2 regions of the Arthrobacter sp. TJ-263 genome follow, and region 2 is predicted to be linked to the other one. Evidence: predicted binding sites of a transcription regulator. Region 2 holds the regulator's gene; the other holds the start of a gene.
The links. Region 2 encodes Rex, which represses fermentation and respiration genes when NADH is low (regulators of the CRP and FNR family bind a similar motif). Its sites were predicted from a motif close to CTTGTGAANNNNTTCACAAG; they were not measured.
Positions count from the first base shown of each region.

Region 1: the regulator Rex is predicted to act here: its motif matches at 4,764-4,783, upstream of rhaI (L-rhamnose isomerase).

Region 1 is NZ_JBZCNE010000001.1:1,979,793-1,990,818, reverse strand. Features, by position in the region: gene AC4D2F_RS09545 (rhamnulokinase) at 1-1,408, opposite strand, end outside; gene AC4D2F_RS09540 (bifunctional aldolase/short-chain dehydrogenase) at 1,410-3,494, opposite strand; gene rhaI (L-rhamnose isomerase) at 3,491-4,657, opposite strand; gene AC4D2F_RS09530 (LacI family DNA-binding transcriptional regulator) at 4,881-5,912, shown strand; gene AC4D2F_RS09525 (sugar ABC transporter ATP-binding protein) at 6,038-7,591, shown strand; gene AC4D2F_RS09520 (ABC transporter permease) at 7,588-8,631, shown strand; gene AC4D2F_RS09515 (ABC transporter permease) at 8,624-9,814, shown strand; gene rhaS (rhamnose ABC transporter substrate-binding protein) at 9,875-10,936, shown strand; gene AC4D2F_RS09505 (arabinose isomerase) at 11,015-11,026, shown strand, end outside.
Region 2 is NZ_JBZCNE010000001.1:1,603,252-1,614,277, forward strand. Features, by position in the region: gene ccsB (c-type cytochrome biogenesis protein CcsB) at 1-654, opposite strand, end outside; gene resB (cytochrome c biogenesis protein ResB) at 654-2,378, opposite strand; gene AC4D2F_RS07650 (cytochrome c biogenesis CcdA family protein) at 2,430-3,221, opposite strand; gene AC4D2F_RS07655 (TlpA family protein disulfide reductase) at 3,243-3,863, opposite strand; gene AC4D2F_RS07660 (histidine phosphatase family protein) at 3,903-4,580, opposite strand; gene AC4D2F_RS07665 (YceI family protein) at 4,732-5,289, shown strand; gene AC4D2F_RS07670 (hypothetical protein) at 5,488-6,135, shown strand; gene AC4D2F_RS07675 (redox-sensing transcriptional repressor Rex) at 6,160-6,846, opposite strand; gene AC4D2F_RS07680 (glutaredoxin family protein) at 7,043-7,306, opposite strand; gene AC4D2F_RS07685 (HAD family hydrolase) at 7,404-8,216, shown strand; gene AC4D2F_RS07690 (30S ribosomal protein bS22) at 8,325-8,423, opposite strand; gene AC4D2F_RS07695 (helix-turn-helix domain-containing protein) at 8,618-8,830, opposite strand; gene AC4D2F_RS07700 (ArsR/SmtB family transcription factor) at 9,071-9,616, opposite strand; gene AC4D2F_RS07705 (acetoin utilization protein AcuC) at 9,676-10,878, opposite strand; gene AC4D2F_RS07710 (TrkH family potassium uptake protein) at 11,015-11,026, shown strand, end outside.

The DNA of each region.
Region 1 (11,026 bases), 380 kb from region 2:
CGGCCGCGCGTAGACCTGCGAGGGGAGAGCCGGAGGTTCCGGGAGCCGCGCCCAGCACGCCGGCGGCCCTCGCCTGAACCAGGACGTTGCCGAGCGCCGTCGCCTCGACCGGGCCGGCGAGGACCGGCAGCCCCGTGCGGTCGGCGGTCAACTGGCACAGCAGCGTGTTCTGCGACCCTCCGCCCACCACGTGGAGGACGTCGATGCGGTGTCCTGACAGCCGGACGGCGTCCTGCAGCGTCCGCGCATAGGCTGCGGCGAGGCTGTCCAGGATGCACCGGACCACGGCCTCCCGCGTCGGCAGGACGTCCCGCCCCGCCCCGGCGGCCCGCCGGATGCGCGCGGGCATGGCGTCCGGCGCCAGGAAGTCGGTGCTGTCCGCGTCGATGGTCGGCCCGTTGGCCGGCAGGTTCGCCGCGGCGGCCAGCAGCCCGGCGAGATCGGGCTCGGGCCCTTCGATGCTCCATTCCCGCAGGCACTCCTGCAGCAGCCAGAGTCCGCCGGTGTTGCGCAGGTAGCGGATGGTCCCGTCGACGCCCCGCTCGTTGGTGAAGTTCGCGGCGCGGCTCTCCCCGGTCAGGATGGGGGCGTCGAGCTCGACGCCGACGAGCGACCACGTGCCCGAGGAGATGTACGCGAAGTGCGGGGAGTCCGCGGGGACCGCGGCGACGGCGGAGGCGGTGTCGTGCGACCCGACGGCGACGACGGCGGTGGCCGCCGGGAGGCCCGTCGCCGACGCGACGGCCGGCAGCAGGCGGCCGACCACCGTGCCGGGTTCGACGAGCGGCGGGAAGAGTTCCGGGGGCAGGCCGAGCGGGTCGAAGAGATCGGCCGCCCAGGTGCCGGTGGCGGCGTCGAGCAGTCCCGTGGTGGAGGCGTTCGTGGCTTCCGTGCGGCGCTCGCCGGTCAGCCGGTACGCGAGCAGGTCGGGGATGAGCAGCGCCTGGACACCCTCGAGCGACCGCTCGGCGGCGAGCTGGTAGACCGTGTTGAACGGCAGGAACTGCAGCCCGGTGCGCGCGTACAGCCGCTCGGGCGGCACGGCACCATGCACGACGGCGATGCTCGCCGCGGTGCGGTCGTCCCGGTAGCTGAAGGGCAGATGCCGGAGCGTGCCGGCGTCGTCGACGAGCCCGTAGTCCACCGCCCACGTGTCGATGCCGATGCTCGCCACGGTGCCACCCGCCCGCGCCGCGGCCTCACCTGCCAGACGGAGACCCGTCAGTACCTCCGCGAAGAGCGCCTCGATGTCCCACCGCAGGGCGCCGCCGAGGAAATGCGCGCCGTTGGGGAAGCGATGGACGGTTTCGAGCTCCGGACCGGCGTCCGTGAGCCTGCCGAGGATCACCCGGCCGGAGGACGCCCCGATGTCCACGGCCACGAACACCGGTGTCGGGTCGACCGCCATGTCAGCGCAGGAACGCCGCGGCGACGCCCGCGTCCACGGGGATGTGCAGCCCCGTGGTGTGCGAGAGTTCGGCGGAGGTCAGGACGGCCACGGCATTGGCGACGTTCTCCGGCAGCACTTCGCGCTTGAGCAGCGTCCGCTGGGCGTAGTACTCGCCCAGCTTCTCCTCCTCCACACCGTAGACCGCTGCCCGCTTGGCACCCCAGCCGCCGGCGAAGATGCCGGAACCGCGGACCACGCCGTCCGGGTTGATGCCGTTGACGCGCACCCCGTACCCCCCGAGCTCGGCGGCGAGGAGGCGCACCTGGTGGGCCTGGTCCGCCTTCGTGGCACTGTAGGCGATGTTGTTGGGCCCGGCGAACACGGAGTTCTTGGAGGAGATGTAGATGATGTCCCCGCCCATGTCCTGTTCGATCAGCACCCTCGCGGCTGCCTGCGACATGAGGAAGGACCCCTTCGCCATGACGTCGTGCTGCAGGTCCCAGTCCTTCTCGGTGGTTTCCAGGAGCGGCTTGGAGATGGACAGCCCGGCATTGTTGACCACGAGGTCGAGTCCGCCGAACGCCAGCACGGCGGCCTTCACGGCCTGAAGCACCCGGGCCGGATCGGTGACGTCGGCCTGCACGCCGATGGCGACGTCGGACCCGCCGAGATCCTCGGCGACCCTGCTCGCGCTGTCGATGTCCAGGTCCGCGATGACGACGCAGGCGCCCTCCGCGGCGAGGCGCGTGGCGATGGCCTTGCCGATGCCCGACGCCGCTCCCGTCACCAGGGCGATGCGCCCCGCGTGGGATTTCGGTTTCGGCATGCGCGCGAGCTTGGCCTCCTCGAGGGCCCAGTACTCGATGCGGAACTTCTCGCTCTCCTCGATCGGCGCGTAGGTCGAGATGGCTTCGGCGCCTCGCATGACGTTGATGGCGTTGAGGTAGAACTCCCCGGCGACGCGGGCGGTCTGCTTGGTGGCGCCGTAGGAGAACATGCCGACGCCGGGCACCAGCACGATCGCCGGGTCCGCGCCGCGCATGGCAGGGGAGTCCGGCGTCGCATGGCGGTCGTAGTAGGCGGCGTAGTCCGCGCGGTATCGAGCGTGCAGTTCGCGCAGGCGCAGCAGGCAGCTCTCGACGTCGGCGTCCGCCGGCAGGTCGAGGATCAGCGGCTTCACCTTGGTGCGCAGGAAGTGGTCGGGGCAGCTGGTCCCGAGCGCCCCGAGGCGCGGGTGCCCGGTGGACGCGAGGAAGTCGAGGACGCGGGGATCGTCGGTGAAGTGGCCCACCTGTGCCTTGTCCGTGGAGGCGAGACCACGGATGGTCGGCGCGAGGGCCGCGGCCTTCGCCCGGCGCTCCTCCTCGGGCAGTGCGGCATAGCCCTCTTGCGCCGGCCCGAAGGGTTCCGGACGGCCGTGCTCGGCGATGTACCGCTCCGCCGCCTCGATGATCCACAGGGAGTTCGCCTCGGCCTCCGCTGACGTGTCGCCCCAGGCGGTGATGCCGTGGCCGCCGAGGATGGTGCCGATGGCTTCGGGGTTCGCCTCCTTGAGGGCGGCGATGTCGAGGCCGAGCTGGAAACCGGGCCGCCGCCAGGGCACCCAGACCACCTTCGGCCCGAAGATGGTGCTGGTCAGGGCCTCGCCGTCCGCCGCGGTCGCGACGGCGATCCCGGAATCGGGGTGCAGATGGTCCACGTGCGCGGCGTCGACGAGCCCGTGCATGGCGGTGTCGATGGACGGCGCCGCCCCGCCCTTTCCGTGGAGGGTGTAGTCGAACGCGGCGACCATCTCGTCCTCGCGCTCGACCCCCGGGTACACGGAGCGCAGGGACTGCAGGCGGTCGAGCCGCAGGACGGCGAGCCCGGACTCCGTGAGCGTGCCGAGGTCACCTCCGGATCCCTTGACCCAGAGCAGCTCCACGTCCTCGCCCGTGACGGGATCGACGCCCGTGCCCTTGGCGGAGGTGTTGCCGCCGGCGTAGTTCGTGGTGCGCTTGTCGGCGCCGAGCCGGTTGGAGCGCCCGATGAGGTCGCTGACGGTCTGGTTGGCTGTGCCGTTGGTAGGTGTGGCCGTCGTCGGCTGCTTCGTCGTCACTGTCATGCTCCCCATCCGGCCTGCTGGCCGCCCTGCCGTTCGGTGTTGATCCGGTCCTGGTATCCACTGTCGCGGTACGCGGTCAGGGGATCCGCAGGGAGTCCCTTCGACTCGCGCCACCGGGCCAGGCCCGGGCGGACGTCGGTGTAGAAGGCGTCCATCAGAAGGGCGTTGGCGCCGAGGACGTCGCCGGCCTCCTGCGCTGCGGTGAGGGCGGGGCGGTCGATGAGCAGGGCGCGCGCCGTCATCTCCTGCACGTTCAGCACCGAGCGGATCTGCCCGGGGATCTTCTCCTCGAGGTTGTGGCACTGGTCGAGCATGAGGGCGATCCCGCTGGACGGGTCGAGGCCGCCGCCGCGGATCACCTCGGCCATGATGCGGAAGAGCTGGAACGGGTCCGCCGCCCCGACGATGAGGTCGTCGTCCGCGTAGAAGCGGGAGTTGAAGTCGAAGGAGCCGAGCTTCCCGAGGCGGATCAGCTGCGCCACGATGAACTCGATGTTGGTCCCGGGCGCGTGGTGGCCCGTGTCGAGGCAGACGAGGGCCTTGTCGCCGAGCTGCTGGCAGTGGGCGTAGGAGGTACCCCAGTCGGGGACGTCCGTGTGATAGAACGCCGGCTCGAAAAACTTGTACTCGAGCACCAGCCGCTGGCCCTCGCCGAGGCGGTCGTAGACCTTCCGCAGGGAGTCCTGCAGCCAGTCCTGCCGGGAGCGCATGTCGGCCTGCCCCGGGTAGTTCGAGCCGTCCGCGAGCCAGATCTTCAGGTCGCGGGAGCCGGTGACGTTCATGACCTCGATGCATTCGTACATGTGGTCGATCGCCTTGTTCCGCACGGCGGCGTCGCTGTGCGTCAGGCTGCCGAACTTGTAGTCGTCGTCCTGGAACGTGTTGCTGTTGATGGTGCCGAGCCGTACGCCGTGCTCGCCGGCATGCGCGGCGAGGCTCGCGTAGTCGTCGACCCTGTCCCAGGGGATGTGGAGGGCCACGCTCGGGGCAAGGCCGGTCAGTCGGTTGACCATGCCGGCATCGGCGATCTTCTCGTGGACGGTGCGCGGCGTGCCGGGCGTCGCGAACACCTTGAACCGGGTCCCGGAATTGCCGTAGGCCCAGGAGGGCACCTCGATGGCGAGCTGGTCCAGCTCTGCCGCGATGTCGTCGATGACAGTCATGTACTCTCTCCAGCGTGCGGGCCGGGTGCTTCATTCCACCGGCGGTGATTCTCGGGTTCTGTCGCCCGTCCGGACAGGGCCCAGACGAGGAAGGGGATGCGCCGTGCTTTTGAATCGTTTCATTAGCACGTTTCAAAGCTATCCTTGCGGGAGACCGAGTGTCAACCGTCCTGTCGGCGCCCCGCCGACGCGCGACGAGACCTCCGAGACAGCCGGAGTCCCCATGAGCAGCCGACCAGTCAGCATCAAGGACGTCGCGGACAGGGCCGGAGTGGCGGTCGGAACCGTCTCGAACGTGCTGAACCATCCTGCGCGCGTCTCCACGGCCACCCGCGAGCGCGTGCAGGCCGCGATCGACGGGCTCGGCTTCGTGCGGAACGACGCCGCCCGGCAGTTGAGGGCGGGCCAGAGCCGCACCATCGGCCTGGTGGTGCTCGACGTCGGGAATCCCTTCTTCTCCTCGCTCGCCCGCGCGGCAGAGGACTGTGCTGCCGAGAACGGGAGCACTGTGGTGCTCGGCGACAGCGGCCAGGACGCGGAGCGCGAGGCCCGGTACATCGACGTCTTCGAGCAGCAGCGTGTGCAGGGCATGCTCATCTCGCCGGTCGGGGATGTGGGCCCACGCGTCGAGGCGCTGCGCCAGCGGGGCATGCCCGTGGTACTCGTGGACCGCGTCGACCCACAGCGACGCTGCAGCTCGGTGTCCGTGGACGATGTCGCTGGCGGCTACATCGCCGTCCGGCACCTGCTCGAGGCGGGCCGGCGGCGGATAGCGTTCGTGGGGACCAGGGCCGACTACCGCCAGGTCGCGGACCGTCTGGCGGGTGCCCGCCAGGCGATCGCGGAGCACGACGGCGCCGTGCTGGAGGTCCTCGAAGCCGATGCCATGACGGTCCTGGCCGGCCGGGACGTCGGGGAGACCATCGCCCGGCGCCGGCACGAGGAGCTGCCGGACGGCATCTTCTGCGCCAACGACCTCCTCGCGATCGGCGTCATGCAGGCTGTCCTGCTGATCCGCGGCCTCCGGATCCCCGAGGACCTCGCGCTCATCGGGTACGACGACATCGATTTCTCCGCCTCCACGGTGGTCCCGCTGACGAGCGTCCGCAAACCGACCGAGCTCATGGGGCGCACCGCCGTCGAGCTGCTCCTCGAGGAGATCGAGGGGCCCACCGCCCGCCGGCGCCAGGTGATCTTCGATCCCGAACTCGTGGAACGCCGCAGCACGCAGGCCCGGGTCCACGCCCCCGGCTGACGGGTCGACCCCGCGGTCGCGCCGGGGTCACAGTCCGATCTCGGCCTGTTGACGGCCCTGTGGGTCGCGCCTACTATTCGAGGACATCGAATCTGAAACGATTCATTTCTTCCCGAGGAGTCGCAGTGACGCACCCTGATGGCCCTGGCAGTGACGCCACGGACCCGTCCGCACCGGGGCGGACCCCCGTGTTGGCGCTCCGCGGGGCGCTGAAGACCTTCGGTCCGGTCGTCGCCCTCGCCGACGGCACCATCGACCTGGCGGCAGGCGAGATCCACGCGCTGGTCGGTGAGAACGGCGCCGGGAAGTCCACCCTCGTGAAGATCCTGGCGGGGGTGCACCACCCGGACGCGGGGGAGTTCCTCGTCGGCGGGCAGAGCGTCAGCTTCCGCAACGTCGCCGACAGCAAGGCTGCCGGGATCTCCGTCATCTACCAGGAACCCACGCTCTTCCCCGATCTCACGGTCGCCGAGAACATCTTCATCGGGCGGCAGCCCCGGGGCCGTTTCGGCCTCATCAGCCGCGTCGAGATGCGGCGCCGCGCGAGGGAGCTGTTCGGCCAGCTCGGTGTCCCGATCGACCCCGATCGCGTGGCCGAGGGACTGTCCATCGCCGACCAGCAGATCATCGAGATCGCCAAGGCCATCTCCCTCGATGCCCGCATCCTCGTCATGGACGAGCCCACGGCGGCGCTCAGCGGCGTCGAGGTGGACCGCCTGTTCGCCGTCGCCCGACGCCTGCGAGACGCCGGCAGCGGCATCCTGTTCATCTCCCACCGTTTCGACGAGGTCTTCGGCCTGTGCGACCGCATCACGGTCATGCGGGACGGCGCCTACATCGCTACCCACGAGACGCCGGCCACGTCCGTGGAGGCGATCGTCCGGGAGATGGTGGGACGCGACATCGACGCCCTGTTCCCGAAGACCGAGACGGAGGCCGGCGACGTCATCCTGGAGGTCGAGGGACTGACCCGGCCGGGCGTCTTCCACGACATCGACTTCGAGGTGCGCGCGGGCGAGATCGTCGCACTGTCCGGGCTGGTGGGAGCCGGGCGCACCGAGGTGGCCCGCGCCGTGTTCGGGATCGACCGCTACGAGTCGGGCACCGTCCGGATGGCCGGCACGCCGCTGCGCCGCAAGGACCCGCGTGCCGCGATCGACGCCGGGATCGGCTTCGTCCCGGAGGACCGCCGGAAGCAGGGGCTCGTCATGGACCTGTCGGTCGAGCGCAACACGGCCCTGACGCTCCGTCACTCCCTCGCGCGGTTCGGCATCATCAGGGCGCGTGCCGAGCGCGAGGCCGCCGAGACCTGGGGCAGGAGGCTGCAGGTGAAGGCGGGCTCACCCGAACACGCCGTCTCCACCCTGTCAGGTGGGAACCAGCAGAAGGTCGTCCTCGCGAAGTGGCTCGCCACGGACCCGAAACTCCTGATCATCGACGAGCCGACGCGCGGCATCGACGTCGGGACCAAGGCGGAGGTGCACCGCCTCATCTCCGAGCTGGCGGGACGGGGCATCGCGATCCTCATGATCTCCTCCGAGCTGCCCGAGGTGCTGGGCATGGCCGACCGCGTGCTGGTCATGCGGGAGGGCCGGATCACCGGGCGACTCGACCGCGCAGAGGCCACCGCAGAAACCGTCATGCATGCCGCAACAGCATCCCTGGAGTCCTCGCGATGAGCCTCGACAGCAAGAACGCGCCCGCCCGCCCGGCTCCCGGACACGAGAGGACCTCGGTCCTCGCCTCGCTCCTGAAGCTCCGCGAACTCCCGGTGATCCTCGCCCTGGTGCTGCTCGTCGCCGTGACCGCGGCGCTGAACCCGCTGTTCCTCAGTGAACAGGGCATCAAGGACCTGCTGCTCAACGCGACCATCCTGATGATCCTGGCCGTCGGTCAGACCCTCGTGATCATCACCCGGAACATCGACCTGTCCGTCGGATCCATCCTCGGGCTCGTGGCCTTCGGGACCGGCAGCCTCTTCGCCGCCGCGCCCGATGTGCCGATCGTCGTGGTCTTCGTCCTCGGGATGCTCCTCGGCGCCGCCCTCGGCGCGTTCAACGGTCTCCTCATCACCATCGCGAAGGTCCCGGCCCTCGTCATCACGCTCGGCACGCTCTACATCTATCGGGGCATCAACAACGCCTGGGCCGGTGGTACCCAGTACTTCGCCGGCGACCGGCCCCAGGCGTTCGGCGACCTGTCCGTGGACACGTTCCTCGGGTTCCCCCTGATCACGCTCATCGCGGTGGGCGTCGTCGCGATCGTCGCGGTCTACATGCTCGGCACCCGGCAGGGACGGGACCTGTACGCCATCGGGTCGGACCCCGACGCCGCCCGCCTGTTCGGCATCCCGGTGACCCGCCGCGTCCTGCTCGCCTTCGTGGTCAACGGACTGCTGGCCGGCCTGGCCGGCGTCCTGTACGCCAGCCGCTTCAACTCGGTGGGCGCGACGACGGGGGCGGGCCTCGAGCTCGACGTCGTCGCCGCCGCGGTGGTCGGCGGCGTCGCGATCTTCGGCGGCAGCGGCACCGTGCTCGGCGCCGCGATCGGCGCCCTCCTCCTGACCACGATCACCAGCGCCCTGACGGCGCTGCGCGTCGACAAGTTCTGGCAGCAGGCCATCGTCGGCGTCCTGATCCTCGCCGCCGTCGTCATCGACCGCATCGCCAGTGTCCGGTCCGCCCGCAAGCTCCGGATCGCGGAGGCCCGCAATGTCTGACCGCCTCGACGACCAGCCCGGTGCGCAGAACGCCACCCCGACCGAAGGCCACCCGCCGGAGAACGGCACCCCAGCGAAAGGCAGGCGCATGTCCGCCCCAGGCACCAGGACCCCCGAGGAGAAGCAGCCGAAGCAGGCGCGTCCGGCGGGGCGGAAGGCCGACACCACGAAGGTGCTCGCCATCCCGAAGGGGCGTACGGGCGCCGCGCGGATCCTCCTCGGGCGCGACGCCGTCATGATCTACGTGCTCATCGTCGTCGTGCTCTACGCCTGCCTCACGATCCCGCGGTTCGCGTCACCGGTCACCGTGGGGTTCCTGCTCCTCGACGTCATCCCGACCCTGCTCATCGCGCTGCCGATGACGCTCGTCATCATCTCCGGGGAGATCGACCTCTCGGTCGCGAGCATCGCCGGGCTGACCAGCGCCCTCATGGGTGTCCTCTGGCAGGGCGGCATGCCGATCGCGCTCATCCTGGTGGTGTGCCTGCTGGCGGGACTCGTCGCGGGAGCCTTCAACGGAGTGCTCATCGCCTATCTCGGGCTACCGTCCCTGGCGGTGACCATCGGCACGCTGGCGCTCTTCCGCGGCCTCGCGCTCGTGGTGATCGGCGACAACGCCGTGGCGAACTTCCCGCCCGGGCTCACCGCCTTCGCTACCTCGAAGATCGGCGGCACCGGCATCCCGACGGTCATGATCGGCGTCGTCGTGCTCATCGTCGCGTTCGCCGTCGTCCTGCACTTCACGCCCTTCGGCCGGGGGCTCTTCGCCCTCGGGTACAGCAGGGAGGCCGCGACGTTCGTCGGCATCGACGTCGCCCGGTCCAAGTTCCTGCTGTACCTGGCCACCGGCACGGTGTCCGCGCTCGCCGGCATCTACTGGACGCTCCGGTACTCGAGCGCCCGGAGCGACAACGCGAGCGGCCTGGAACTCGCGGTGATCGCCGCGGTGCTGCTCGGCGGAGTCTCGATCTTCGGCGGCAAGGGGTCCATCCCCGGGGTCCTGGCCGGGGTGCTGCTGATCGGCACCATCAACTACGCACTCAAGCTGGACCGCGTCTCCGAGGTGGTCCTCATCATCGTCACGGGCTCCCTGCTCATCATCTCGGTGGTGGCGCCCAACATCGCGTCCGCCATCCGCGAGGCACGCCACGCCAGGCGTGTCCGCACCGCACCACTTCCCTAGGCCGTCCCCCTGGGGTTGCACCGGCGACTGGTTCCCAGCGCACATCGAAAGGAAGAAACAATGAGGTTCATCCATTCCGGATCCACCCGACGGCGGATGGCCGTCGCGGCCCTCGCCACGAGCGCCGCGCTCGTCCTCAGCGCCTGCGGCGGCGACACCGGCTCCGACAGCGGTGGAGAGGGCGGCAGCGGGTCGGAAGGCGAGCAGACGATCACCTTCATCCCCAAGCAGCTCAACAACCCCTACACCGACGTGGTGCTGGGCGGCGGTGAGGACGGCGCCTCGGAGGCCGGTTTCGCGTCCTCGGAGGTGGTGGGCCCGCTGGACGCCAGCGCATCGAGCCAGGTGTCCTTCATCAACGCCGAGACGCAGCGCGGCACCAACGTGATCGTGATCGCCGCCAATGATCCCGATGCCGTGGGCCCCGCCCTCGAGGAGGCCCGTACCGCCGGCGCGAAGATCGTGGCGTTCGACTCCGACACCAACCCCGACTACCGCGACCTCTTCGTCAGCCAGGTGGACGCGAAGGAGGTGGCGCTGATCCAGCTCGAGCTCATCTCCGAGCAGATCGGTGGAGCGGGGGAGATCGCCATCCTCTCCGCCACCGCGAACGCCACGAACCAGAACGAGTGGATCAAGTTCATGGAGGAGGAACTGGCGTCCAACCCCGACTACGCGGAGATCGAGCTCGTCGCGAAGGTCTACGGCGACGACGACGACACGAAGTCCTTCCAGGAGGCGCAGGGGCTCCTGCAGGCCTACCCGGACCTGAAGGGCATCATCTCTCCCACCACGGTCGGCATCGCCGCGACCGCCCGGTACCTCTCCACCTCCGAGTACAAGGGCGAGGTCGCACTGACGGGCCTCGGCCTGCCGAACGAGATGCGGCCGTTCGTGAAGGACGGCACCGTCACCGAGTTCGCGCTCTGGGATCCGGCGCAGCTCGGCTACGTCGCGGCCTTCGCGGGCAAGGCACTGGCCGACGGCGACATCACCGGGGAGGCCGGCGACACGTTCGAGGCCGGCGAGCTCGGCGAGCGTGAGATCGGCGACGGCGGGATCGTGCTGGTCGGTCCGCCCACGCAGTTCAATGCGGACAACATCGACGACTACGACTTCTAGCCGCCGAGCAGGGCGGGGCGTCCTCGGATGCCCCGCCCTTCCCGCGGGATTCCGACCCTCCACCTGAGGAGCACGCCCATGACCACCGAT
Region 2 (11,026 bases):
GGAGGACTGGAGGAGCTGCAGCACCGACATCGCGAAGGTGATGGTGAACAGCGCGGAGGAGGCCACCGCGATGGAGACATGCACGATCAGCCAGTAGCTCTGCAGCGCCGGGATCAGCCGGGCCACAGGCGTGGGGAAACCGACGGTGGCCGCGCACAGCATGACGACGACGAGGCCGACCACGAAGGACCCGACGAAGCGGAGGTCCTTGCGGGTGAGCGTGACCAGGAAGATGGCTGCGACCAGGAACGCACCCGTGGTGCAGAACTCGTACATGTTGCCCCACGGCACGCGGTTCGCGGCGACGCCGCGGGTGATGACGGCGGCACCGTGGATGACCGCGGCGAGCACGGTCAGCGCAACGGCGATGCGCGCCGCACCCCGCCGCGGTCCGGAGCCGTAGTCCATCGAGTCGTCGGCGGTGGCGGGACCGGTCGGCGCAGCGGTCGACGTCGAACCCCCGCGCGCCCCGATGCCGGCGAGGGCGGGCGTGGCCTTCTCCCGGGCGAGCCGGGTCTCGAGCGAGCCGATGGTCGTGCTTGATCGCACGAGGTCGAGCACGAAGAAGATCAGGGCCGCCACGTAGGCGATGGAGGCCAGCAGCATGAAGAGCTCACTGACCTGCCCGAGCTCTGCGTTGACTGGTTGTGGCATCAGTTGTCCTTTGAGTTGTGGTGCGACTGCCCCGTGCCCGCTGCCGACGACGCGGCCTCCGGCACCTTATTTTCCCCTGTGCCGCTGTCCGGCACCAACCAGCGGTCCATGAGCAGCTTCTCGACGGCCTGGCCCTCGGCGGGCAGCCGGTGGTCCTCGCCGCGTGCGAGCAGGCCGTACTCGACCATGAGGCGGCCGTCGGGGTGCTCCGCCGTGCGGACCCAGAGCCTGCGGCGTCCGATGAACAGCGACGCCGTCAGGCCGAGCAGCGCGAGGGTCGAGAAGACGAGCGCGCCGACCTCCCCCGGGTCGTGGTGGATGTCGAGGGCCACGTACCGCTTCAGCCCGTCGAACGTGACCGAGCCCTTGCCCTCGGGCAGGTCGTAGCTCTGGCCCACGCCGAGCACGATCCCGCCGTCGTCGCTGGTGCGGCTGTTCAGCTCCGTCAGGTTCTCGGTGTCCAGGACGTACACGTTCTCGGGGGTGCCGTCGTCGAGCCCCAGGTCACCGTAGTAGGAGTTGAGGTTGAGCTGGGGGTTGAAGGGGTCGGGGTCCCGCGAGAAGGACACCCCCTGCTCGTCGACGAACGCGGTGGGGAGGAAGAATCCCACGAACCCGAGCTGGTCCGGCTTGGCGTCCGGGGCCTTGATGACGATGAGCGACGTGTAGAGGCCGTCCGACGGGACCGAGACGACAGGACCCTGCGAGGCGATGTTGCCCTCGCCGTCGCGGACCGTCACCACCGGCGCGTAGCCGTTGCCGACGAGGTACACGTTCGTCCCGCCGATCGTGATCGGCGCATTGACCTTGAGGACCTGGGACTCCTCGTCCGCGCCCGGACCGTCCTGCGTGGTCACCTCGGCGGTGAAGTCCAGCGGCTGACCGTAGTGGCTCTCCTGGTCGCGGTCGAAGCGGACGTCGAAGGAGTCCAGCCGGAGGGAGTACGGCTCGAGCCGGTCGTCGGAGAAGTTGGAGCCCGGGTTGAAGGAGTCGTAGCCGATCAGGGTGTTGACGAAGCTGTCACCCTCGACGACGACCTTCTGGCCGTTGTAGCCGAACAGCCCTCCGACGGCGACCGAGACCAGGACCCCGATGAGGGAGGTGTGGAACACGAGGTTGCCGAGTTCCTTGGCGAGTCCGCGTTCGGCACCGACCGAGGGATGGTCGGTGCCGGCGTCCCGCACGTCCACGCGGTAGCCGCGCTTCCGGAGGACGGCCGCGGCCTGCTCGGCGGCGGCGGCCGGGGTGAGCCCCGACCGGTGCGCCTGGTCCGCCGGCACGTCGAACGTGCCGTGGACGGGCAGGCGCGAGAGCCGCTTCGGTGTGCGCGGCGGCGTGGAGCGCACCGCCCTGAAGTGCGCGATAGCGCGCGGGATCACACAGCCGATGAGCGAGACGAAGAGCAGGAGGTAGATGGCGGAGAACCAGACCGACGAGTAGACGTCGAAGAGCTGGAACCAGTCGAGGACGGGCCCCGTGTCCGGGTTGTCCTCGATGTACTGCGTGACGACGGCCGGGTTGGCGGGGCGCTGCGGGAACAGCGACCCGGGAACCGCGGCGACGGCGAGCAGCAGGAGCAGGAACAGCGCGGTGCGCATGCTCGTGAGCTGCGTCCAGGCCCACCGGAGGGTTCCGAGGAACCCGAGGGAGGGCAGGACGACGTCGGACCGGGCCGTCGAGGCTCCCGGCCTGTCCCTCGTGTCCTGTGTGACGTCCTGCTTCACTGTGGGCCTTCCATCAAGTCGATTCGATTCCGTGCCGTGCGCGCCCGCCGATCAGATCGGGAGGACGACGTTGCCGATCAGGAGATCCTGCAGCTGGGTGATCCAGAGGTTCCAGACGCCCGTGACCATGAGGACGCCCACGAGCACGAGGAGCCCTCCCCCGGAACGCTGCAGCAGGAGCCGGTGCTTCCGGAAGAACGCGAGCGCGCCCATACCGCGCCGCACGCCGAGTGCGATCAGCAGGAACGGCAGCCCGAGCCCGAGGCAATAGACGAACGTGAGGACGGCACCCTTCAGGGCCGTGGCGTCGTTGCCGGAGATGGCGAGCAGCTGCACCGCACCCAGGGTGGGCCCGATGCACGGAGCCCAGCCGAGCCCGAAGGTCACCCCGAGCAGAGGTGCACCGAGGAGCCCGGCCGGGACCCTCGCATGGAGGCGGCTCTCCCGCTGGAACCAGGAGAGACCGCCCATGAAGATGATGCCCAGGAGGATCACGACGACGCCGAGGCCCTGGAGGAGCCACCCCTGCGAGACCCGCAGGAAGGCCCCCAGCTGGCCGAAGAGTGTCCCGTACGCCATGAAGACCACCGAGAACCCGACGACGAACAGGCCGATCCCCGCGAGCATGCGGCCCTTCTTCTGCTGCTCGAGGTCGACGCCGGTCAGGCCCGTCACGTACCCGAGATAGCCGGGAACCAGGGGCAGGACGCAGGGAGAGACGAAGGAGACGAGACCCGCCAGGAGGGCGACCGGCAGCGCCAGGAGCATGGAGCCGTTCAGGACGGCGTCGGCGAAGGCGTTGCCGACGGCGAGGGGCATCGACGCGGCCGGCGGCCCCGTCATCGGCATGCCCGGCGCGGCGCGCTATTCGGCGAGGGCATCGGAGATCAGGGCCTTGAGCGTGCTGCGGTCCGCGAGTCCGAGGATCCGCGCCGAGACGCGCCCCTCGCGGTCCAGCACGATCGTGGTGGGAACCGCCTGCGGCGGGACGTACTGCGTCATGTCCAGCAGGACGCCGCCGTCCTTGTCGTCGAAGCTCTGGTACGGGATGCCGAAGCTGCGTTCGAAGGCTTCTGCCGTGGCCTGCTCGTCGCGGATGTTCACGCCGTAGAAAGCGGCCCCCTGCGGCGCGTAGTCGTCGTGCAGCGAGACGAGATCGGGGGCTTCCTCGCGGCAGGGTGCACACGAGGCGTACCAGAAGTTGAGCACGGTGACCTGGCCCACCCAGTCGGAACTCGCAACGGAGGTGCCGTCGAACAGGGTGCCGGAGACCTCGATGGGCTCTCCCCGGTCGCTCGCCGCGTATTCGGTGACCGAGCCGTCTCCCGCGATGTAGTTCTTGCCGTCTCCCGCGGCGGCCTGCTGCGCCAGGGGGTCATCCGCCGCGCAGGACGTCATCGCGAGCGAGACCGGCACGGCGAACGCCAGCGCCAGGCGCAGCGTGAGCAGGCGACGGCGCGGTGCGGGACGGGCAGGTGTGGTCACGGCTTCTTCCGTTGATTTCTACGACGTGTAGTAATCCTATTATGCGCCGGGGACATTCGCCGCCTCGGGCAGCAGGTCGGCACACGGCTCGGCATAGCGCACGCGCCGGATGGTCTCGCCGTCGAAGTCGAGGGAGGTGACGGACGTGAGCGTGCACTCGCGCTGGCGCGGGTCGTGCCAGAGCCGGCGGTGTTCGGCGGCGAGCCTCGTCACCCAGATCGGGAGCTGGTGGCTGACCAGGATGACCTCCGCGGGGCGGCCCCGACCTTCGTCGGCGCTGAGCTCGAGGGCCAGACGCCGCGCGTCATGGACTCCGGCCATCATGCGTTCGACCTGCCGACGGTAGGGCTCGCCCCAGGAGGGGCGGAGGGGGTTGACGAGGAGGGGCCAGTTGCGGGGCTGCCGGAGCCTGCTCTTGATCCCCGACATCCCTTCGAAGCGGTTCTCCGCCTCGATGATGCGCTCGTCGGTGGAGACGGGAAGCCCGAGGGTCTCCGCCAGCGGCCGGGCGGTCTCCTGCGCACGGTCCAGCGGCGAGGCCACGAGATGCACGATATCGGCACCTTCGTCGCGCCGCTCCTGGAAGTGCCGGGCCATCTGGACGGCCATCTGACGGCCCAGATCCGAAAGGTGGAACTCGGGGAGCCGCCCGTAGAGGACTCCATCGGGGTTGTGGACCTCACCGTGGCGCACCAGGTGGACGGTTGATCGCTGCATCCTTCCAGTTTCGCGCATGCTGCGTGCGACGGCCAATCGGCATCCGGGCAAGGGTTGGTTGAACATTTTACCGATCTGTGGAATAAAACATGCATATGCATGCTTCTAATCCCTGTAAGCATCCGCACGCCACCTTTCTCAGGAGCTCTTCATGACTGTCCCCTCAGGCCTCACCTCCGGCACCTGGTCCTTCGACCCCTCCCACAGCGAGGTGGGCTTCAGCGTCCGCCACGCCGGCATCAGCAAAGTCCGCGGCTCGTTCCAGGACGTCGACGCCGCGCTCACCGTCGGCTCGTCCCTCGAGGACTCGAGCATCTCGGCGACCATCAGGACCGCCTCCTTCACCTCCGGTGACGAGAACCGCGACGGCCACGTCAAGGGCGCCGACTTCTTCGACGTCGAGCAGTTCCCCGAGATGACCTTCGTGTCCACCTCCCACGAGGGCTCCGGCGAGACGTACAGGATCAACGGTGACCTGACCATCCGCGGCATCACCAAGTCCGTGGTCCTCGACGCCGAGTTCAACGGCGTGGCCGTGGACCCCTTCGGCGCCACCCGCGCCGGGGTCTCCGCCTCCACGAGCATCTCGCGCAAGGACTTCGGCCTCACCTGGAACGCCGCACTCGAAGCCGGCGGTGTCCTCGTGGGCGACAAGGTGACCATCACCATCGAAGCCGCTTTCGTGGCTCCCGCGGTCGCCACGGTCTGATCCGCCACCCGGGGCCACCGCCCGCCCGCAGGCCCCGACGGCCGGCGTCGTCCTCCCGACGACGCCGGCCGTCGGCGTTTCGTCCCGCCCCCACCGGGAGCCGACGATCTAGGCTGACGGTGACCACATCCACGAGGGGCGCGTCCATGGGGGCACCACCGGGCGGATGACCACCACTGATCAGCGAAGGACGCGATGATGAGCACACCACAGGACAACCCGAACGGGCAGGACAACGGGCCCGCCTGGAATCCTCCGGGATCGGGCAGCAGCGGCCAGAACCCCTATCCCCCGCAGGGCCAGCCGTCGTACGGCGGGCAGGACGACGGGAACCGGGCTGCCCAGCCCCCGGGGTACGCCTACCCGACGTCGGCCGCACCGGGTCCCGCCGAGAAGGGGCCGGCCCCCAAGGAGGTCCACCGGGCCTACTACCTCATCCTCGCCGCGGGCATCGTCTACCTGCTGTCCTCCGTCGTCTCCCTGCTGACGACCGATGTGCCGGACATGGCCGGAGCCGCGGTCGGGGTGGGCGTCGGACTCGTCGTCTCGGTGATCATCGCGGCCCTGTACGTGGTCCTGGCCGTCTTCATCCGCAGGGGCCGGAACTGGGCGCGCATCACCGCGACGGTCCTCGCCGCACTCAACGTGGTGGGCACACTCGGCATCCTCTTCCTGACGCCCGTACTCACCGCCGCCGCGGAATCGGCCGGACAGCCCGTGGCCGAAACGTCCGCGATCTCGACGGTGGCCAGCGTGCTGGTCATGCTGCTGGGCGTGGCCGGCGTCGTCCTGACCTACCTCAAGCCCGCGCGGCCATACTTCGCACCGCAGAAGCTCGGGTACTGAACGCGCAGTCGCGCGTAACCCTGCCTACTGGGCGCGGGAGATCGGACCGAGGTCCGGCTCCTGCGCCCTTTGCGCGTGGTAGGCCAGGATCTGCAGCTCCGTGGACAGGTCCACCTTGCGCAGCTGGACATGCGGTGGCACCTGCAGCACCACGGGCGCGAAGCTGAGGATGCTGGAGATCCCGGCCGCGACGAGGCGGTCACACAGTTCCTGGGCGACCCCCGCAGGAACCGCGAGCACCGCCATGTTGGTGCGGGTGCGTTCCAGCACCGCCTCGAGGTCGTCGACGGCGCTGACCCGGAGGTAGCCCACCTCGGAGCCGACGACCAGCTGGTCGGCGTCGAAGAGCGCCACGATCTCGAAGCCCCGCGAGCCGAACCCCGAATAGCCGGCGAGTGCCCGTCCGAGGTTGCCCACGCCGAGGATGGCGACGCGCCAGTCGAGCGTCAGCCCGAGGGCCACCGAGATCTGCCGGTTGAGGAACTGCACGTCGTACCCGACGCCCCGGGTGCCGTAGGACCCGAGGTAGGAGAGGTCCTTGCGGAGCTTGGGGGAATTCACTCCGGCGGCATCCGCGAGCTCCTCGGAGGACACCCGTTCGATGCCCTCGGCGAGCAGGGAATTCAGCGCCCGCAGGTAGATGGTGAGACGGGCGACAGACGCCGGAGGGATATGGCGCGCCGCATCGTCCACGGGGTGAAGGCCTGGCATGTCCGGCGGTGTCACTGTCATCGGCTCCGTTGCTAGCACCGCCGCGCCCGGTGCGGGAGCCGCGGTTCCGGGGTCCCTCGGCGTCGGGGGCGGAAGTACCACCACTGTATGCCGACGGCGCGGGGCCTCCAAGCCGGACGGCGGGCGGCCGTCAGCGCGGCTGCAGGGCTGGGCCGGCCGTCGCTCGTCGGGGATGTCAGGTGCCGGCCAGCAGCCGCCTCAGCCTCGACTCGTCGATCGACCAGAAGTCCCGCTGCACCCCGTCGATGAACAGGACGGGCAGCTCCTCCGCGAACCGGGCGCCGAGCGCGGGAACCTCGGCCGCGCTCACCTCGCGCCAGCCCAGACCCAGGTCGGCGGTCACCCGCCGCACGACGGCGCGGGCGTCCTCGCAGAGATGACACCCGGGGCGGGTGAGGAGTACGACGCCGGCACCGGGCGCCTCCGCGGGGGATTCCATCCCTCCACGGTACTGCGCCCGTGCGGCGCGGGCGGCGGGAAGCAGCACCGGCGGGAGATCACGCCGGGGGGAGGAGTCGAAGAACTAGACTCGGAGCATGCCGGACGCCGCCCGGGTCACGCACCCCACCCTCCAGCCTCCGGCGACCGTCGCGGGCGAAGCAGCCTTCTTCGACGTGGACAACACGCTGATGCGCGGCGCGAGCCTCTTCCACGTGGCCCGCAAGATGTACCAGCGCAAGGCCTTCACACTGCGCTTCGCCGCAGGACTGGCCTGGAAGCAGCTCCGCTTCATCATGCGTGGCGAGACGATGACGGATGTGAACTCGGTGCGGGACGCCGCCCTCGCGTTCGCCATCGGGATCGCCCACGAGGACATCCTGGCCCTGGGCGAGGAGGTCTACGACGAGATGATCGCGTCGAAGATCTGGCCCGGCGCGCGTGCCCTCGCCGAGCAGCACCTGAGCTCGCACCGGCAGGTCTGGCTGGTGACCGGCACCCCGGTGGAGGTGGCCGGCGTGATCGCCAGCCGCCTCGGCCTCACCGGAGCGCTCGGCACCGTGGGGGAGGTGGCCGACGGCCTGTACACCGGCAAGCTGGTCGGCGACTTCCTGCACGGGCCGGCCAAGGCCGCAGCCGTGCTGGGACTGGCCCGGCGGGAGAACCTGGACCTCTCGCGCTGCTGGGGCTACAGCGACTCCTACAACGACATCCCCCTGCTGACCGCCGTCGGGCATCCGGTGGCCATCAACCCGGACAGCCGGCTCCGCCGCCATGCCCGTGCGAACAACTGGCCCGTCTACGATTTCCGCAGCGGGCGACGGGCGGCGACCCTGGGCCTCCGCGCGGCCACCGTCATCGGATCCGTCTACGGACTGTGGCGCGGGTACTCACGGTTCAGGAGTTCCTGACCCGCGGATCCGCCCGGGAAGCCCGCCGGACGACAACGGCCCGGGTTCCACGCATGGAGCGGGAATCCGGGCCGGTCAGCACACTCCGGCTCGCGGCCGGGCGCCTGCCTACTTCTTGTTGCGGCGCTGGTGACGGGTCTTGCGAAGCAGCTTGCGGTGCTTCTTCTTTGCCATACGCTTGCGGCGCTTCTTGATTACTGAACCCATAGAGTCCTCACAAACTGTTGTGTTGCCAGGGCGGACTGCGGCGAGGTGCCACGGGGGAAGCCCTGGTGATGACGAAAGGCGCGTGCCTGGTGGCAGTTGCCCGTTTGATGCAATAAGTCGAGCGGGCTCGGAACCCGCCCAAAACGCTCCTTAACAGGGTACATCCGTTTGAGGAGCCCACGGACGACGGGCGATCAGGCGCTCTCGGACTGTCCGTCGACCTGCGCCCGGTGGAGGAACCCCTCGACCGCGGACTCGGGGACACGGTAGGAACGGCCGAACTGCACAGCCGGCAGCTCTCCTGCATGGACGAGCCTGTACACGGTCATCTTCGATACGCGCATGAGCTCGGCCACTTCCGCGACCGTCAGGAACCGCACGTCCGAGAAGTGATTCCCGTCGGCCATCTCACCACTATTCCTTTGCATGGAGGCTTGCACGTCACCCTGGGACCGGCATCGCGGAAGCGATCCGGGGGCAACCGTTCGGCGTGTCGCCCTGTAGCCAGAGGACAATCCGCCCAAGGATCCACTCTAGTGGCAGATGTGACGCAAGTGAAAGATGGTCGACAGTGAAAGATGGTCGACAGTGAAAGATGGTCGACAGTGAAAGATGGTCGACAGTGAAAGATGGTCGACGAAGAGGCCCTACGACGACGGATCGCGCCGACGGCGCAGTTGGGACAGGAGGTCCGCGGCGCGCTCCGCCGCCCGGCCCATGGTCCGGCCCATCGGGGGACGCGGTGCATCAGGCCCGCCGGACACAGGAGGTGCTGCCAGGACCGCTGCGGCCAGCGCCGTCGTGCCTGCGGTGACCGATGCCTCGGCGGTCTCCGGTTCGAGCGCCGCGACGACGTCCTCCACCGTCGTCACCTCGGAGGAGTGACCGTCCTGAAGGAGGTCCCCGGAGGCCGCGACGGACACCGGATCGGCGGCCGGCTCGAATCCGGCGAGCCAGTCGCGCACGCGGCCGAGCGGTGCGGTGTCGAGCGAGTAGTAGCGCTTCTGCCCCTGCGCGCGCATGCTCACCAGACCCGCCTCCCGCAGCACCTTCAGGTGCTTCGACACCGTGGGCTGGCTGACCTGCAGCTCGATCACGAGCTCCCCCACCGCCTTGTCGCCGTCCCGCAGATTCTCGAGGATCTGCCGGCGTGTTCCTTCGGCGATGACGGCGAATACATCATCGATTCCCATTCGCCTACCCTAACGACATATACGCCGCGCGGCATCATGACGCGATCGGCGGGTCCCGGTCAGTCGAACCAGGGGTCCAGCCCGTGCAGCGGGAAGAGGGCCTTCCGGGTCGCCATCACCGTCCGGTCGAGGTCGTCGTTCGGGTCGTAGCCGATCTCCCACGACCGCCACCAGATGTCCGCTCCGTCGCCCATCAGGCGCGGCGCCTCGACGCCGTGCCGCTCGAGCACGTACTCCCGCCAGGCAGCCGGGACGGGGGTGGCCGGGCCCATCGGCGCGCCGGCAGCCACCGCCACGAGCAACGACCAGGACCGCGGCACCACGCTCGCGAGGGCGTAGCCGCCTCCGCCGGTCGCGATCCACCGCCCCTCGCACAGGCGGTCCGCCAGTTCCCGCACGCCCACCATCAGGGCATGCTGGGCGTCGACACTGACGCGCAGGTTCGTGAGGGGGTCCTCGCGATGGGAGTCACAGCCGTGCTGGCTCACGATGACCCCGGGCGCGAAGGCCGCGGCGAGTTGCGGCACGACGGCGTGGAAGGCCCGCAGCACCGCCGCGTCCCCGGCGACGGTGGGCAGGGCCACGTTCACGGCATACCCCTCCGCGCCGGGCCCCCCGGTCTCGCTGGCGAAGCCCGTGCCCGGAAAGAGGCTCATGCCCGTCTCGTGCAGGGAGATCGTCATGACGCGCGGATCGTCCCAGAAGATGCTCTGCGTCCCGTCGCCGTGGTGTGCATCGACGTCGATGTAGAGGACGCGCGGGACGCCGCGGTCGAGCAGCCGCTGGATGGAGGCCGCGGCGTCGTTGTAGATGCAGAAGCCGCTGGCCCGGGACCGCGCCGCGTGGTGCATGCCGCCGCCGAAATTCACCGCCCGGACGGCGGAGCCCCGGATGATCGCCTCGGCCGCGTCGAGGGACCCGCCGGCAAGCCGGGCACTGGCCTCGTGCATCCCGGCGAAGGCGGGGGTGTCCTCCGTGCCGAGGCCCCTGGCCTCGTCCGAGGTGTCAGGGTTGCTGCTGATCCGACGGACCGCCCCGATGTAGTCCGGGCTGTGGACCGCTGCCAGGTCGTCGTCCGAGGCCACGGGGGGAGCGGCGACCGTCACGCCGTCGAGCTCCAACAGCCCGCAATCACGCGCGAGCCGCGCCGTCAGGTGCAGCCGCTCCGGGTTCATGGGGTGCTGCCCGCCGAAGTCGTAGGCCAGCATCGACTCGTCCCAGGCGACCTGGAGGGGCACCGCCGACCTTGAGTGCGTAGACATTCCTGAAAGGCTACGCGATGCGGGATAGTCCGACGACGCACACCGGTGAGATGCTTTACTACTGCAAGGGACAATTCAGGCATGGTTGTGCGCCGGTGCGGCGGAAGGACCAGCGGACAGGGCAGAGCGGACGTCAATGTTAGGTCAA